2 regions of the Arthrobacter sp. 35/47 genome follow, and region 1 is predicted to be linked to the other one. Evidence: riboswitches for the same ligand, from Rfam matches in the RefSeq annotation. Region 1 holds a riboswitch; the other holds the start of a gene.
What was found. Region 1 has a riboswitch for cyclic di-AMP ahead of X803_RS21470 (C40 family peptidase). Riboswitches for the same ligand answer to the same signal wherever they lie in the genome.

Region 1 (7,702 bases):
CATCACCCAGGAAGACGCCAGCATGGATAAAAAGGACCTGGAGAAACTTTTCCTTTCCCTCGCCTGAACTGCCACCATCGAACAAGGCCGGTAGTTAATACCTGCCAGAACCGTATTGGAAGGAGCAGACATGACCTATACCCACAGCATCGTAGTGTCAGCAGCTTACGAGGAAGCAGTGCTGAAGACCCGCGAGGCGCTGGCCGAGCAGGGCTTCGGCATCCTCTCTGAGATCGACGTCCGCGCAACCTTCGAAACCAAACTTGATGCCGAAGCAGGGCAGGGCCTCGGTGATTACGTGATCCTCGGCGCGTGCAACCCACAACTTGCCAGTCGCGCCCTGGCGGCCGAGCCGGACCTCGGCGCACTGCTACCCTGCAACGTCGTCGTACGCCGCGGACCCGACGCCACGCAGACCACAATCCAGGCCATCGACCCCCAGACAATGGTCCAGCTCAGCGCCAGCCCGGCCGTACAGGAAGTGGCCAGTGACGCCGACACGAGACTGCGAGCCGCACTGACCTCCCTCGAAGGCAACCCAGCCTAAAGACGCAAGCAGGACCAGTGATCGCCGGCACGGGAACCGGCAACTGTTCAGAAGGGAACAAATATGACCGCTAACGAAGCTTCAGCTGACGCGCGTGCGGCGATAGTGCAGGCATCCCAGCTGCTGTTTACAGCCGGGGTGATGTCCCATTCAGGGCACGGAAACCTCAGTGCCAGAATCGACGACGACCGTTTCCTGCTTACCAGCACCGGGGTGGTGAGGGACCTTCGTCCAGAGCAGCTCGCCACAGTGACCGTCGGCGGTGACGTCGTCGACGGTGAACTTGGCCCTGAGAACGCCGAAATTATCCACATGCATTCGGTCGTCTACAACACCCGGGACGACATCGCTGCAATTATCCACACCCACTCCCCTGCAGCGACAGCGTTTGCCGTGGCGAACGCGTCACTACCCTGCCGCACAGAGCCCCTGCTACGCTTCGGGCAGGCCCAGACTGTCCCTGTTGTGCCGTGGGGCCCGCGCGGGTCAGACCTGTCCGTGAAGGGCATCACCCGAGTGCTGGCCGAGCAACCTGGAACGAACGCCGTACTGTTGGGAAATCACGGGCTCCTCGCCTTCGGTCCGGACCCCGTAGCGACCGGGCGGCTGGTCATCGCGATCGAGGAATCAGCCGCGGCTGAACTGGCCGCGGCAGCGCTCGGCGGCGCGGTGGATTTCCCGCCAGGTGCCCTGGATGCAGTCCGGGCGGGGATGAAAGCCGGGCAGCACTGAGGCATGGCCGCCGGGACCAGCGGGCCGTGCTGGCGTCGAAGACATCAGGATGGCACCGCCTGGTCAGTGATGTAGAGGGGCATTCCGTAGCACAACACGCTGCCTGACGGATCCTCCCACGTTGCGACGTGGCTCCTCGTCCGGCCGGCTTTCTAGCTGCCGTCAGGGCCGTGCAGCGCCGACTGGAATTTCCGGGGTTGATGCTTGTAAGACACCAGGTGAAAGCGTGTCGGCCGCCGACGATTTTCGGGTACTCACAGACGGATATAGGCCGCGCCTTGAAACTGACGCGTGGCAATATGGGAAACAGCGGCGGGGACGACTTCCACATTTGGCTGGAGGTCAGCGGACTCCATTCCGGCCGACCGGAGACTGTTCTCACAGGCATACACCGTTATCCCCCTCGCCACATTCTCAAGGGGCTCGGCTCCCGGGATAAGCTGGCGGACGCTTGGTCCTTGGACCACTATTTCGATAGCGACATCAGGCAGTTCAGCCAACGCGTTGCGTGCCACCTGCATCGCCATGGGCAGACCGGGGAAGGGGTCCGAACCTGGGCCAGCCAAGTGCACAATGAGGATCTCCTTATTCGAAGCCGTGGACATGCTTCAGTGACCCATCCCGGCGCGGTTCATCCGTGCGTCCGAACTTTTCGTTCTTCCCGGCATGAACGTGCACTCGGAGACAGGAGCGCAGGCTCTTGTTGTGCGTCGCATTGGACCTTCTTTCCTTCATGTTCTCTGTTGCCTCTGAGGATCACTGGCTCCTTGTTTCGCCACAATAGGTGAACACTCCGGAGGAACCTATCCCATGGGTTCGGAGTTAGACAGATGTTGCATCTGTAGCAAGCATCATCAGATCCCTCCGGAAACCTTATCCGCTCGAATCAGCGACCGGTGCACACAAAATCCCGCGTGCACCGGTCAACTGAGGCGGACATGACGCGGAATTCAGAGCCCGAGGCGGCGGTAGTGAACAGTCTGGGACACCCCTTGGGGGCCCGTCATATAAATGTTTATACATTTGAGATGTTTCCCTGTATCTTGGTCATGTGCCGCGCATCGTTTCGCGGCATCCTTGGCTCGTTACCGAACTCTGCCGCTTGCCAAGGCACTAGCTAGAGACTGAGGCAGGGGCGGGGGAACCAATTTTTGGGTTCCGTTGAATCCTTGGGGTTAAGCCGTTCGATGACCACATCGCGCGACCGGGTGACTCCCACCCGAATCCGACAGCTCACCTCGCAGGTATCGGGAGAGGCTACATAGATGTCATTGAAGAACACTCGTGGCCGCCACCGTGCGGTCACTATCAGCCCTATGGCAAGAATGTATGGATCCGCGCTGGATCAGACGCGCGCCGGCAGCCGTCAGGCCGCGGTGGCTGTCGTAGGTGCTGGGCTTTTGCTGGGGAGTGCCGTGCCTGCCCAAGCAGGAGCGATAGCATCCGCCCCTGCTACGGATTTCACACCAATCCAGTCTTCCTCGGCCACCGCGCCGACGGAAGAGACCTATACGGTGCAGGCTGGGGATACCCTCGGTCTCATTGCGACGCGGCACGGTATTGATTTGCCAGCGCTGTTGTCGCTGAATGGCCTGTCGATGGACACTGTGATCTATCCCGGTGACCGCATCAACGTCGCACCGGGTGCCGTTACCTCTGGTGCCCAGCCCGAGATGATGACCCTAACGCAACTGTCCGGGCCGGCAGTGACCTCGTCCGTCTACGCTGCGGGATCTGTCAGCGCGGAGGTAGCGCCCTCGTCGGCTAATCAAGCGATCCTCGCTGCGGCGCGGGCCCAATTAGGCGCGGTGCAGGACTGCACCGTTCTTGGTGAGGTGGCACTGCGTGCGGCTGGAATCCAGGGTGTGGGCGATGAATCTCCGGAGTCCCTGATGGCTTACGCAACACCTGTGTCGGATCCGCAGCCCGGAGACTTCATCTACTACGCCGATGGAGGCATGGGCTTTTCACACAATGCGGTCTACATCGGAAACGGCCAAGCCATCCACAGTGGATGGAACGGTAACCAGACCGTGGTTGAGAGTGTCGATGTCGGCTCCGGCCCTATCTACTACCGGGTGAACGCCTAAATCCTCCGCTGGAACCTGCTGCAGACGTGGCAGGTTCCAGCGGCAGGGCGGTCGACCGCAGGAGAACATCGGGAACTTTTTCAACACCGCCTCCCCTGCGTGTACCAGTGAACGCATTTCCACCCATCGTCCGGACACTGGATCACTCATTCATGCCTGGTTGATCGGTTGTACTATCAGTGCCCATTCAAGGAGTTGCATGTCATCCCCGGAAACATCCACCCCTGAAAGATCCAGCCGCCGAGCGTTAACGATCTCCCTCGCCGTTGTTGGCCTGGTCCTTTTGATCCTGCTGATCGGCATAGCGACATCACAGAAACGTCCCTCTCAGGGTGGAGGCTCAGCACCAGCGGCTGCCCCCGGACAGAGCGAGGCTGGGGAGCCACTTGATTTGTCACGGCGGACAGCCGATGACCCGACCGCGCTTGGCCGGGTGGATGCTCCCGTAGTCATGATCGAGTATGCCGACTACCGCTGCCCGTTCTGCGGCTTGTTCTCCCGCGACACCCTGCCTACCCTGGTCGACAAATACGTGGAAAGCGGAGATTTGCGCATTGAATGGCGGGACCTGCCGGTGTTCGGTGAGCAATCCTTCAGCGCAGCCGTGGCCGGGCGGGCAGCCGGCGAGCAGAGCAAGTTCTGGGAATTCAACAAGGCGGTTTTTGCCGAGGCTCCGGAACGTGGTCACATCGATCTGACCGAGGAACGCCTGATCCAGCTGGCAGAGGCTGCCGGGGTACCCGATCTGGAAAAGTTCAAGACCGATCTGGACTCGGAAGAGCTTTCCGCAGCCGTCGAGAAGGATGCACAGGAAGCGGCATCATTGGGCGCCACCGGTACCCCGACTTTCCTGGTTAACGGTGTCCCCCTGATCGGCGCGCAGCCTCTGGCCGCCTTTGAACAGGTCATTGACGGTGAACTGGAACGGGCGGGGCAAGGGTAATGGTCATCGGTTATGCCGGCGCATTCCTTGGTGGTCTCCTAACCTTACTCAGCCCCTGTTCAGCTTTACTGCTGCCAGCTTTTTTCGCTTACGCTTTCACCACCCCTGCCCAGCTCGTAGCCAGGACCGGACTGTTTTACCTGGGGCTGCTCTCCACACTGGTGCCGCTGGGCGTCTTCGCCGGTGCTCTCGGCTCTTTGGTGACCCAGCACCGCAGTATTCTCATTGCAGTTGCGTCAGCTCTGGTTATCAGCGTGGGAATAGCCCAGCTGATAGGGATCCGTCTGCCCCCAATGTTCCGCAGCGCCCATCAAGGTGAAGGCTCCCGTTTGTCCGTGTTCGTCCTCGGTTCTGTCTACGGGGTCGCCGGGGCCTGCACCGGCCCCATTCTCGGCTCAGTCCTGACCGTGGCGGCGGTGGGAAGCAATGCCGTGTATGGCGGAGTTCTGCTCGCCGTGTACGCGTTGGGGATGGCCTTGCCGCTGTTTATGCTGGCTCTCCTGTGGGACCGGCTGGGGGTTTCCGGGCGGAGTTGGTTGCGGCCGCGTCAGGTCAGGGTGGGGCGGTGGTCCAACTCCGTGGTGATGGTCATTTCCGGTGGCCTCTCAATCGGCATTGGGGTGCTCCTGCTTGTCACCGACGGCACCGCAGGACTCGGTGGGGTACTGACTGTGTCCGACCAGTTCCGCCTTGAATCAGCTGCCAGCGGGATCGCCTCGGATGTATCCAACCCGGTATTCATGGTGGCGGCCGTGACAGTGTTGGCGTTGACCGCCGCACTGCGTTGGAGGACCCGCCGAGGATCAAGCGACGCCGGCGCTGAAAGGAAAATATCCGTAGCGCGCGAGGAAAAGGACGTTCGATGAAGGACGATCACCGCATCTCACTGGCTGCGGCCCTGTCACACTGGCCTGCCCGGCGTTGGTTGGCCGCGGTCGGCGGCACGCTCATCACCTACCTGATCGTGGCCGTCCCGACGGATCTTATTGACACGCCGCTGTTCACCCGTGAGGTTCCGCCGACGTGGTGGTCCTTCCCTGTTCTGGCCGTGACGGCCGGACTCACCGGCATGGTGGCCGCCACGTACGTCGCCCGGGAACCTGCTCTGCAGAATGACCGCCACGGCCGGTTCGGAGCCGCTGGTACAGCGATATCGTTCTTCGCGGTCGGTTGCCCGGTCTGCAACAAGCTCGTCCTGCTGGCGTTGGGAGCCTCCGGTGCGATGCAGTACTTCGAACCCATCCAGCCGCTGCTGGCTGCCGGGTCCGTAGCCCTGCTCACGTGGGCTCTCCACCAACGGGCGACATCCGAGGACCGGTGCCGGGCACCACAGGTGCCATCTGCCGCACGGTCAACAAACGGTTGACACATGTGCGAGGACGATGAGCTCCCTCAATCAGAACGCGGGCCAGAGCCGGCCTTACACCCGAACGACGTCGCTACGGTGATTCTTTCTCCCAGAATGTAGCTTCGTCGAAACTCCAGAGTCCTTGCCCGATAACATCCAGTGCGTTCGATCAGCAACAACGGCATCCCCTCGGCACAGTTCAAGCAGGAGGCCTGATCCGCGGAGGCAGCTACGGCCGTAAGTTGCTCGGTCCCGCCATCCAGCACAATGCCACAGCGTCTTTCCAGCTCGGCATACAGTGCGGCGTCGGTGAAATCCGCTTGCATCAGCTTCACGGCGACCGCAGCCGGGAGCCAAACCTGGTCCAGGCCAAGGGGTTCCCCATCGGCAAGACGCACACGCGAAAGATGGAAGAACTCCGTATCGGCATCAAGGGACATCTTCCCAGCAACCGAAGCATCCCGGACAAGGTGCTGTGCCAGCACGACACTTGAATGGTGCAGGCCAGATTCACGGATGGACGCCAACAAACTGTAGATCGGCCCGTAAGCCGTGCTCTTCCCCGCAACAACCGCAGGCTTCCGCCCGGGGTGAGCGGTAATCTGCCCGGCCTCACGGAGCGGCCGCAGCGCAGCCCTGATCGTGCCCCTGCTGACGCCGTACCGTTTGGCCAGCTCCAACTCGCCCGGAAACCCCGAATCAAAGACGCCACCAAGAACCTCATCCATAAGGTCGGCGCTGACCTTTTTCCACAACGGAGGACGCCGCGGCCCCCCGGCCCGGGTAGAGCCTTCCGCTGGAAGGGACGCCTGCTCTTCAGTATCCACGTAGCCTCGAGTGATATGTGTGACCATTGCCGTGACACGACACTACGTCACCGACCGCAGGCACCAAAAGCTTCAATCCCCTCCAGGGAGAACCTGTTCTGGGGTGTGTATACGGGTATCTCAGCCAAGCTGAGGAAGGAATCGTCGAGGAGTTCTTGTCCTCAAACCAGAGCCCTTCGGAGCGTTAATGACGTCGGCACGGCGTATGCGGGCCGATATTTCCTCGGGCGACTCTCATTTCAGGGTAGAGGGCAGGAACTTCCCCGCCTCTTGCGGACCAGCACCTCGGGAAGAGTTCCGATGGACACGGCGGCCAGGCAGGGACTAACGAATGCGAATAGTTGGAACACACCCAATAGTGCTCGGCGGGATGCATGAATTGCGCAGGTGAGCCCATGGGCCGGAACCAATGATGGTTCAGCTGCCCTGCTCGTGCCCTAAGTTTTCTCCAGCTACTCGTCTTCCGAGTCCTAAGCGGACTGGCGGGAGGCTAACTTGGCCTGCACTTCGGTCATGTCCAAGGCCTTCAGCCGCTCGATGAGCTGGTCCAAGGAGGAGGGGTTCAGTGCCCCGGGCTGGGAGAAAACCAGGATGCCATCACGGAACGCCATCAGTGTCGGAATAGAGGTAATGGAAGCGGCTGCAGCCAGAGCCTGCTCGGCTTCAGTGTCAACCTTGGCGAAAACGATGTCCGTGTGCTTCTCCGAGGCTGCGCTGAAGGTCGGGGCGAAGGCCCGGCAGGGACCGCACCAGGCGGCCCAGAAATCCACCAGCACGATGCCGTTACCGGTGACGGTGCCCTCAAAGGTTTTTTCGGTGATATCGATGGTTGCCATGCTCTAACTCTATACCCCGGGGGGTAAACCATGGAAAGATGAGGAGCACGACAACCACCACAGGGGAAGGAGCCAATCATGACCGTCACCCCTACCGAGACCCCACCGACGACAAACCCTGAACCCACCGCTGCCCCGGTACCGTCTACCGCACCCGAGCAAGGCGCAATACCCAGGACGACCAAAGGGGCTGATGAGGAGCAACCTCAGACAATGAACGCGCTCAGGCGAAACCACGCCCAGCTCGGCGCGGTGATCACTGCTGTGCAAGCAGGGACAAACTGCCAGACTCTGATTACCCAACTCTCCGCAGTCCAGACAGCGCTGAACAAAGCATGCTTTTCCATCGTTTCCACGGAGATGCGCGACTGTCTTGCCA
Region 2 (7,702 bases), on a different contig from region 1:
GACTCGGAACCCCGATGACCCTGAGAGGAAAATCAACTATTACTCAGTTGCACAGGTGGCGGCATCCGCGTCGATCCTGCCGAACAAGAATCTGCTCACACAGATTCTTGGGTATAACGGCATTTTCCCGGGTCCGACGATCAAGGTCGAGCGGGGCACGAAAGCGTTCCTACGGGTTCGCAACCAGATGCCGGCAACCCATCCACGGGCCGGGCACCTCCTCTATTCATCGGTGCATCTGCACGGGTCGGCTTCCCTGCCGCAATTCGACGGGTATGCCAGCGACATCACTCACACCGGCTTCGCCAAGGATTATGAGTACCCCAACTTCCAGCCTGCCCGGACCCTCTGGTACCACGACCACGCCGTGCACAACACCGCACCGAACGTCTACTCCGGCCTGGTGGGGCAGTACCATATTCACGATGACACCGAGCGGGCGCTGCTTCCCCAAGGCAAGTTCGACGTCGCGGTAACCATCAGCGACGCGATGTTCGCTGAGAACGGGGAACTGGGTTATGACGATAATGACCAGTCAGGTGTCTACGGTGATGTGATCTTAATCAACGGCCGGCCCTGGCCGGTGATGCAAGTCCAACGGCGTATCTACCGGTTCCGTCTCCTCAACGGGTGCGTGTCGCGCTCCTTCCGCTTCCAGCTCAGTACCGGCGGCCCCGTCGTGATCGTCGCCACGGACGGCGGGCTCATGCCCCGCGCGCAAACCATCAGTCAATGGCGTCACGCCAGCGGCGAACGCTACGAAGTCCTGGTCGACTTCCGCAACTACCAGCCCGGGCAACGTGTCGAGCTCTTGAACCTGTCCAACGAAAACAATGTCGACTACGACCACACCGGTAAGGTCATGGCCTTCGATGTCGTTGATTCTCCGGTCGACACCAGCGACCCGACGTGGAATACCCTTCCCGGCGAGTTGGACCCGGGGAATGAAGTGATGGCACTCAAGTCCACCGACGCCCTAATCCGCCGCAACTTCAGGCTCGAGCGCGATGACCTTACCAACAAGTGGACCATCGACGGTCAAACGTGGGCTGACGTCGTGGCCAGCAACTATCAACGGATCGTTGCCAACCCCGAGCTGAACAGCACTGAGATCTGGGAATTCGAAAACTCCAGCGGCGGATGGTTCCATCCCATGCACGTCCATCTGGTGGACTTCAAAATCATCGGCGGAGAAGATCGCGCCACGTACGCCTACGAGCAAGGGCCCAAGGATGTCGTCTACGTCGGCGAGGGGGAAACCGTACATCTCCTGATGAAATTCGGGCCGCACCGTGGCCGCTACATGATCCATTGCCACAACCTTCCCCACGAGGACCACGACATGATGGTCCAATTCCGCGTCGGCACCGCCGCTCTCGAACCCGAAGAAAACGATCCCATCAAAGCCGCCCCCAGCCGTTGGGATGACGCGACAGCATTCCCGCCCTTCCCTGGCGCCCACCAACCCGCAGACACCTAGCAAAGAAGCGACACAGGGGACGGCTGGTTAGCCGTACCCTGTGTCGCTTCGGTATCCGATTCCCAGCGCTCGTGTACGGGATGGTTACGGAGATTCTATTGCTGCTCGGTTAGAGGTTATGGGTTGACGCGGATATAGGATGATCCCGCGAGATCGGAAAGGGGGTGCAGGATGGTTGCGTTGACGCCGTTCATGCCGCTGCTGATGACTTGGCCGTTGCCGACGTAGATGGCGATGTGCCCTGGTCGGATGACGAGGTCGCCGGGGGCGGGGGTGCTGACGGTGGTGCCGTATTGGTAGAACTGTTCGGGTGCGAGGTCGCCTACGGTTTTGCCGATGGAGCGTAGCGCTACCTCGACGAGGATGGTGCAGTCCTGGGTGGCGCCGATTTGGGCGTAGGCCGAGGCAACCAGCGCCGAGCCGATTCCGCTCGCTGCTACAGTGCTTGATGCCTGAGCTGGAGCGCGTTCGATGGTGCTGGATGCGGTTGTGATGCCCATGGTGCTGATTTCCACTGGCGCAGGAGATATCGGTGCCGTAACACCGATGGGGCCGCCGGACAGGGCGATGACATCACCGGGGTAAATGATGGATTCCCACCCGAGCCCGTTGGCAGCGAAAATCGTTTCGAGGCTCACACCGTAGGAGGCTGCGATCTTTCCCAGGGTGTCACCTGGCTGCACAGTGTGGGAAGCAACCCCCGGTGCTACGGCCACAGCGGCAGACGCCGGCGCGACCGTTTCCGCGACCGATGCATCCACGGGTTGCTGCTGCGCGGCGGACGGGGCGGTGGTCGCGCCGGCGTTGGCCGGCAACGTCGACCCAAGCATCAAACCCGATACAGCAACGGCTACCGCTGCCGGGCGTCCCACTGTTGCAACCCCAGACGAAGCCGCTTTGGCAACGCTATGCAAGGGACTGGTAGGGACGGCGCGGTGGCGCGCGGTATGGCGAATTTTTGACATGGTCAGTCAGCCTCTCCCAATGCCTGCGAAGTTAGCTGTCGGATTCGGGTGGGAGCCACCCGGGCGCACTGCGGCACTGAAGCAAGTGCAGCTTTCGCCTTCACCCCAAGGGTTTCTTTCGAAACCCGATATTCGGTTCCCCCGCCTCTGTCGTGATGTGTTTCAGAACGGACCTCCACAGCGACAGAGTTAGGCAATCTGCTGGAGGAGTGTCACCCATAGCTAGGCCCAGACACCGCGACAATCATATCTTTCATGCCCCCGAATGTCACATTCACGTAACGGCCGCATCAGGGTGGCGCTCGACAGCCCAGGAAGGAAGACGATTTGAGGAGGGCGTGATTATGGGCGTATCGCATGGCTCTGTGGATACCAGGGTCGCGAGTGTGCTTCCAATGGAAGCCCAGGCGCGGCATGTCCTGCTCCTGTCCTGAAAATAGTTCAGATCTTATTTTCCGGTGGAGCTTCCTGCCCGGTCGCCTGGTCCGGTGTGCCGAGTGTTGCTTCTTGCTCCGCGGCGGCTTGGGCTGCCCGTTCGGCTCTGTCGGCATTGAAGATGGCTCGCATAACAAAGTAGAAGATGGCTCCCACGGCCGCGGAGGGCAAGAGCACGGAGATATATTCCATAGCGGTCAGTCTATTGTGCGCCGCCGTTAGACCCGGATCCTTCTACCAGATCTAGTTGAAGTGCGCGACTGGTGGTTATGACGGATTCAGTCGTGGCTGTTTTCTCGCGAAGCGTTTCCTCGCCTAAGGCGTTGACGAGTTCAGCTGGACGTCTGGTCGATACCAGCCAGTAGGGGGTGTGGTCTTCCTCGTCTTCTATGTCAATCCGTACCACGGGGTCAATCCAGCCTCGGATGCATAGATATGCCAGGGCGTTTAGCGCCGGTCCGCGCTGGTTGGTGGCCTCGTGTTTCACATAGGAATGTGCCGGACCTAGATACTCCCGCTCGATCTGGGCACGGCCAACGCTTAGTGAGGTGGTGGTCAGTGTGATTCGCGGGGTGGACAGGATCAGGAGAGCGGTGAGGATGAGGAAGATCACGATGCAGGCGATGACCCCGGTCAGCATGCTGATGGGCGCGAACACCAGGATTGACGCTCCTGCCACTCCTGAGACAAGCACCCACACAAACGGTGTCGGCCACAACCGTTCGTCGTAAAGGGTCGTGATTGGCGGTGCGGAAGCTTCGGACATGGTCAACAGCTTGCCACATCCCAAAATGTGGGCGTTCCCGTCGGCTCATCAATTGCCTATCGGGCGGCGCTTCCTGCGCTGTAGCGCCGGGTAGTCACGAGGCCTAAGCGAGCGGACGGATGGGCGGATCACGCCACGCTACCGCAGGTAAAACCGGATCAGGTTAACCAGATGCCGATGACCATCGTGGCTAGGGCACCCGGGCCATCGGCACCTGCATGCACCAGAAGCCTGGGCACCGAACCAGCCTAATTTATTCGTCTGGGAAGGTCCACGGAAGGCAGAGAACGGGCACCAGGCTGATCTCATTTCGGGTGTCTCTCGACCAGGTACTCATCTCGTGCCGCTTTCCACCAGAAACTCGGCACCACCCCCCTTGCGTTCTCGAGGTTGGGTCCCCCTGGCCGGGACGAACACCTTCCCTGCTGGTGCGGCGATCTCATCGTCCCCATGAGCGATCAGAGCCTGCCAGCCCTGCTGAGCTGAAACTCGTCCGGGACAGCTTTTCCCTCGGTGGCGCACACACCCCGCACCCAGAATTGTGGGACTGTAATTGATTCCTACTCTCAATAGGTTGCGAAATTGTAACTATACATCCGTCCCTGTAGAGTGATCTGGTCGCCGAGATGAGTTGGCGACGCTGGTTTTAACGCCTAACCCTGCCGGGAAGCCAGCCATCGTCCGTATACCGGCAGGGGTGGAGGACCCACTTCTTGTGGCGGCCGTTGTGCCGTCTTGGGGTGAAGCCGTTCCAGTGTGTGCACTGGCCGGCCGGGCTGATTCCTTGCCCGAATCCGACAGCTAACTTCAGCGGCGTTCGGGAAGGAATGTTCTTGTCATCACACAAGGCCGCCAGCCGTCGCCGCGCGGAACCGGCGCCTCATGGCCGCCGGGCAGCGGAGCGCCGGCCAAGGCAAGGACGGCGGCGCGCGGCAGGTCCAGCCGCTGAATCCGGTAGGAACTGGATCAAACCTACAGCGATAGTGCTGGGTGCAGCCGGGCTGCTCAGCAGCGTCATGGTCCCCGCACAAGGAAGCGGCAGCACTGTGCCGCCGATCCAAACCAAGACCGCACCATCTGAAAAGGTCACCGCCGATCCAGAGGCGGAAGTCGCGTTCACCCGGAGCGCCGTTGCGGCTGTCCCCGGGTCAGGTGCGGAAGCTGGTGATCGCTCACTGCTGGCCGCAGGCTCGGTAGAGGCCGAAACGCGTAAACCCTCTGTGGACGCTCCCACCGCGGAAGCAGCAGATCCCGCTATCGAGGAGCCCGTTGATCCGGTTGTAGGAGCACGGTTCACCGCCCCGCTTGGTTCTATCGCCACGACATCGAGTTTTGGGTACCGCACCAGCCCATTGACCGGCGCAGGCGAGCTGCATACCGGTCTCGACCTGGTAGCCTCCTGCACCACCGAGGTTCTCTCCGCCCAGGGCGGCGAGGTGGTCGAAGCCGGTTGGTCCCCCTACGGGGGAGGAAACCGAATCGTCGTCGATCACGGCAGCGGGCTGAAGACCACGTACAACCATCTTTCGGTCATCGGGGTCAGCGCCGGGCAGATTGTGTCCCAGGGCGAGCTGATCGGGAATGCCGGTACGACAGGGAACTCCACCGGATGTCACCTCCATTTCGAGGTCATGATCAATGACACGGTGGTTGATCCCACCCAGTGGCTCTGATCGTTTCAACCGTCCGCTACCACCCAAGGAGAGTCATGCACACACCCGATCCAGCCACCACCACTCTCGCCCGTCGTCCTCGAACCCAGCGCCTTCGAAGGGCGCTGCTGGGAGTGTTCGCCGCTCTGATGATCGGGTCTATCGGAGCACCGGCAGCCACCGCGCATGACTCACTGATTGGGACCGCACCGGAGGAGGGTCAGGTCATCGCTACCGCTCCGGAGGCCATCACCATCACTCTCTCCGAGACACCCCTGGAATCCTCCGGACTGGAGCTGAGCCGGATACAGATCACCGGACCGGACGGGACCCCGGTGGAAGCAGTACCGGTGACTCTGGAGGAAAACGTCATGTCAGCCCCGGCCGCCATTGACGCCCCCGGCGTGTACAGCGTGGCATGGCGCACCGTGTCCTCCGACGGGCACCCGATTGAGGGCGTCTTCGAGTTCACCTACGAACCGGCCAGCACGACGCCGGCTGAGGATCCCTCCACCGCCGCTCCGAGCGCGCAGGCCACTGAAAGTGAAGAGCCGTCGGTGGCCCCTGAAACTGTTGCTCCGACTTCGAGCCCGGCGGACCCGGTTGCCGAACCAGCTTCCGAAGAGGCCGCGAGTTCCGGGGGCGTCAACTGGTTGCTGCCGATTGTGATCGCGGTCATTGTGATCGGCGGCGCCGCCGCGTTCATGATGGGGCACCGCCAAGCCGTCAAAGCAGATGCACGCCAGGACGGTACGGAGGGCTAGGAGCCCACTGAGGCGGTTGTGGGCGCCCGCCGCTGCTGCCGGCGGATGAGGATGATCGCCGATGCCAGCAGCGGTGCGGCGCCGGCCAGGAGAACTACCGTGGCCGCAGCGAGTCGCTGATCCTCCACGAGCGAGGAACCCCAACTGCGTTCAGCGTTGCTGAACCAGTCAGCGTGGAGCGGTTCCGGGGATACTGCCAGGAAGGCTGTTGCGGCGAGGGCCACGGACAGTAAGGCCAGCACCGGGGCGAGCCGACCGCGGGTCATTCGGCTGGGCACCTGGTGGAGGAGCGAGCCGAAGAACACCAGCCCGAGGCAAACCAGGTACGCGTTGGTCAGTTGCAGCGACAGCGGGCTCGCAGTGATGGTGGCCAAAAGCGCCGTGCCGTAGATGAGGATCAGGGAGCCCAGGAGGGCCGCGGCAGCACACAACGGTGTCGCTTACCGCGCCAGGACCGGGTGGCTGGCAGCCTGCAGCGCCCATTCCCGCACACCGGTGCTGCCATCGGACCGCGCGGGCATCGTTGCCTTGAGGAGCTGCGCCGGACGGGCGGAGACTAGCAGCAAGGGCACGGCCAGTCCCAGGGTCAGCAACATTGTCAGATGGGCGCTGAGCAGCACCAGCCCGTAGATGGCCGGTGCCCCTGAGGTGGCGTAGACCAGCAGGCCCAGCCCGGCAAGCCAGAAGAGGACCCGGCGCTTCGACCACTGCACGCCTGACGATGCTGCCCTGCGGACAGCTGCCAGGTAAAGCCAGGCAGCGATGACCGCGACGGTCACCCAGAAGAGGTCCCAGCGCCACTGCGTGAGTGCGGTGAGCACGGATAACTCGGGTGGGAGCGGGTACCCGGTGAGGACCTCGGTTTCGGTGATGTCCGGTTCGGGTATCTGGGGGACCGGCGGCGGGGTCCGTCCCAGGACAGCGGCGATTCCCATCACACCGGCCATGATCGTCGCTTCAGTTCCGATCAGCTTCCAGGCCATGTTCTTCCGCCCGGCGGCGGTGATCCTGCCCCGGTGTATGTACCCGATGACGCCGAGTATGAGGGTGGCCAGGGTTTTGAGGATGATCAGCGCCCCATACGGTGAGAGAAGCCCCTGGATACTTTCGACGCGCAGGACGGTGTTGATCACGCCGGAGACGAAGACCAGGGCGAACGCAGCACCGGCGAGGATGGAGAACCGGGCGAAGATCCTGATGGTTGTCTTCGCAGGACCACTGGTGGTGTTGGAGGGGAGGACATCCCACAGCAGTCCCAGGACGATGACTCCGCCGACCCACACGCTGACCCCGAGAAGGTGCATGCTCAGGGCGCTGACCCCGGCGCTGTGGTCGGTGCTGCCGGCGGCGTGTCCGATGCTCGACAGCGGTACCACGGCGAAACCGGCCAGCACCCCCGTCAGGACGAAGCCGATACGGCTCTGGACGGCGAAGAAGCAGGTGGCGGTCAGGGCTGCGAGGATGGTCACACTCAACCAGGCTCTGCCGCTGGGTATGTTTACCATATAGAAGGCCAACTGCCGGGTGAACGCCTCATCCGCCGACAGTGGGCTGCCGATCGTGTCGGCATAACCCAGGATGAGGACCGCGACGGCCGAGAAAGTCCAGATGAGCCCCGCAGCGGTTCCCACCGACAGGAC

Region 2: another riboswitch for cyclic di-AMP. It lies ahead of X803_RS0101705 (LysM peptidoglycan-binding domain-containing protein); the one in region 1 lies ahead of X803_RS21470 (C40 family peptidase).

Annotation. Positions count from the first base shown of each region.
Region 1 covers NZ_KI914596.1:39,293-46,994, reverse strand. The annotation lists partial or broken gene X803_RS0109300 (metal-sensing transcriptional repressor) at 1-67, shown strand, start outside; gene X803_RS0109295 (DUF302 domain-containing protein) at 131-547, shown strand; gene X803_RS0109290 (class II aldolase/adducin family protein) at 611-1,279, shown strand; cyclic di-AMP (ydaO/yuaA leader) riboswitch at 2,366-2,540, shown strand; gene X803_RS21470 (C40 family peptidase) at 2,545-3,369, shown strand; gene X803_RS0109275 (DsbA family protein) at 3,653-4,312, shown strand; gene X803_RS18940 (cytochrome c biogenesis CcdA family protein) at 4,312-5,178, shown strand; gene X803_RS0109265 (hypothetical protein) at 5,175-5,678, shown strand; gene X803_RS18935 (GntR family transcriptional regulator) at 5,705-6,415, opposite strand; gene trxA (thioredoxin) at 6,958-7,323, opposite strand; gene X803_RS22740 (metal-sensitive transcriptional regulator) at 7,402-7,702, shown strand, end outside.
Region 2 covers NZ_KI914582.1:36,693-44,394, reverse strand. The annotation lists gene X803_RS0101710 (multicopper oxidase family protein) at 1-1,480, shown strand, start outside; gene X803_RS0101705 (LysM peptidoglycan-binding domain-containing protein) at 1,597-2,241, opposite strand; cyclic di-AMP (ydaO/yuaA leader) riboswitch at 2,452-2,648, opposite strand; gene X803_RS0101700 (hypothetical protein) at 2,887-3,072, opposite strand; gene X803_RS17160 (DUF3093 family protein) at 3,083-3,646, opposite strand; cyclic di-AMP (ydaO/yuaA leader) riboswitch at 4,287-4,477, shown strand; gene X803_RS22615 (M23 family metallopeptidase) at 4,693-5,319, shown strand; gene X803_RS17155 (copper resistance CopC family protein) at 5,355-6,062, shown strand; partial or broken gene X803_RS22610 (cytochrome c oxidase assembly protein) at 6,059-7,366, opposite strand.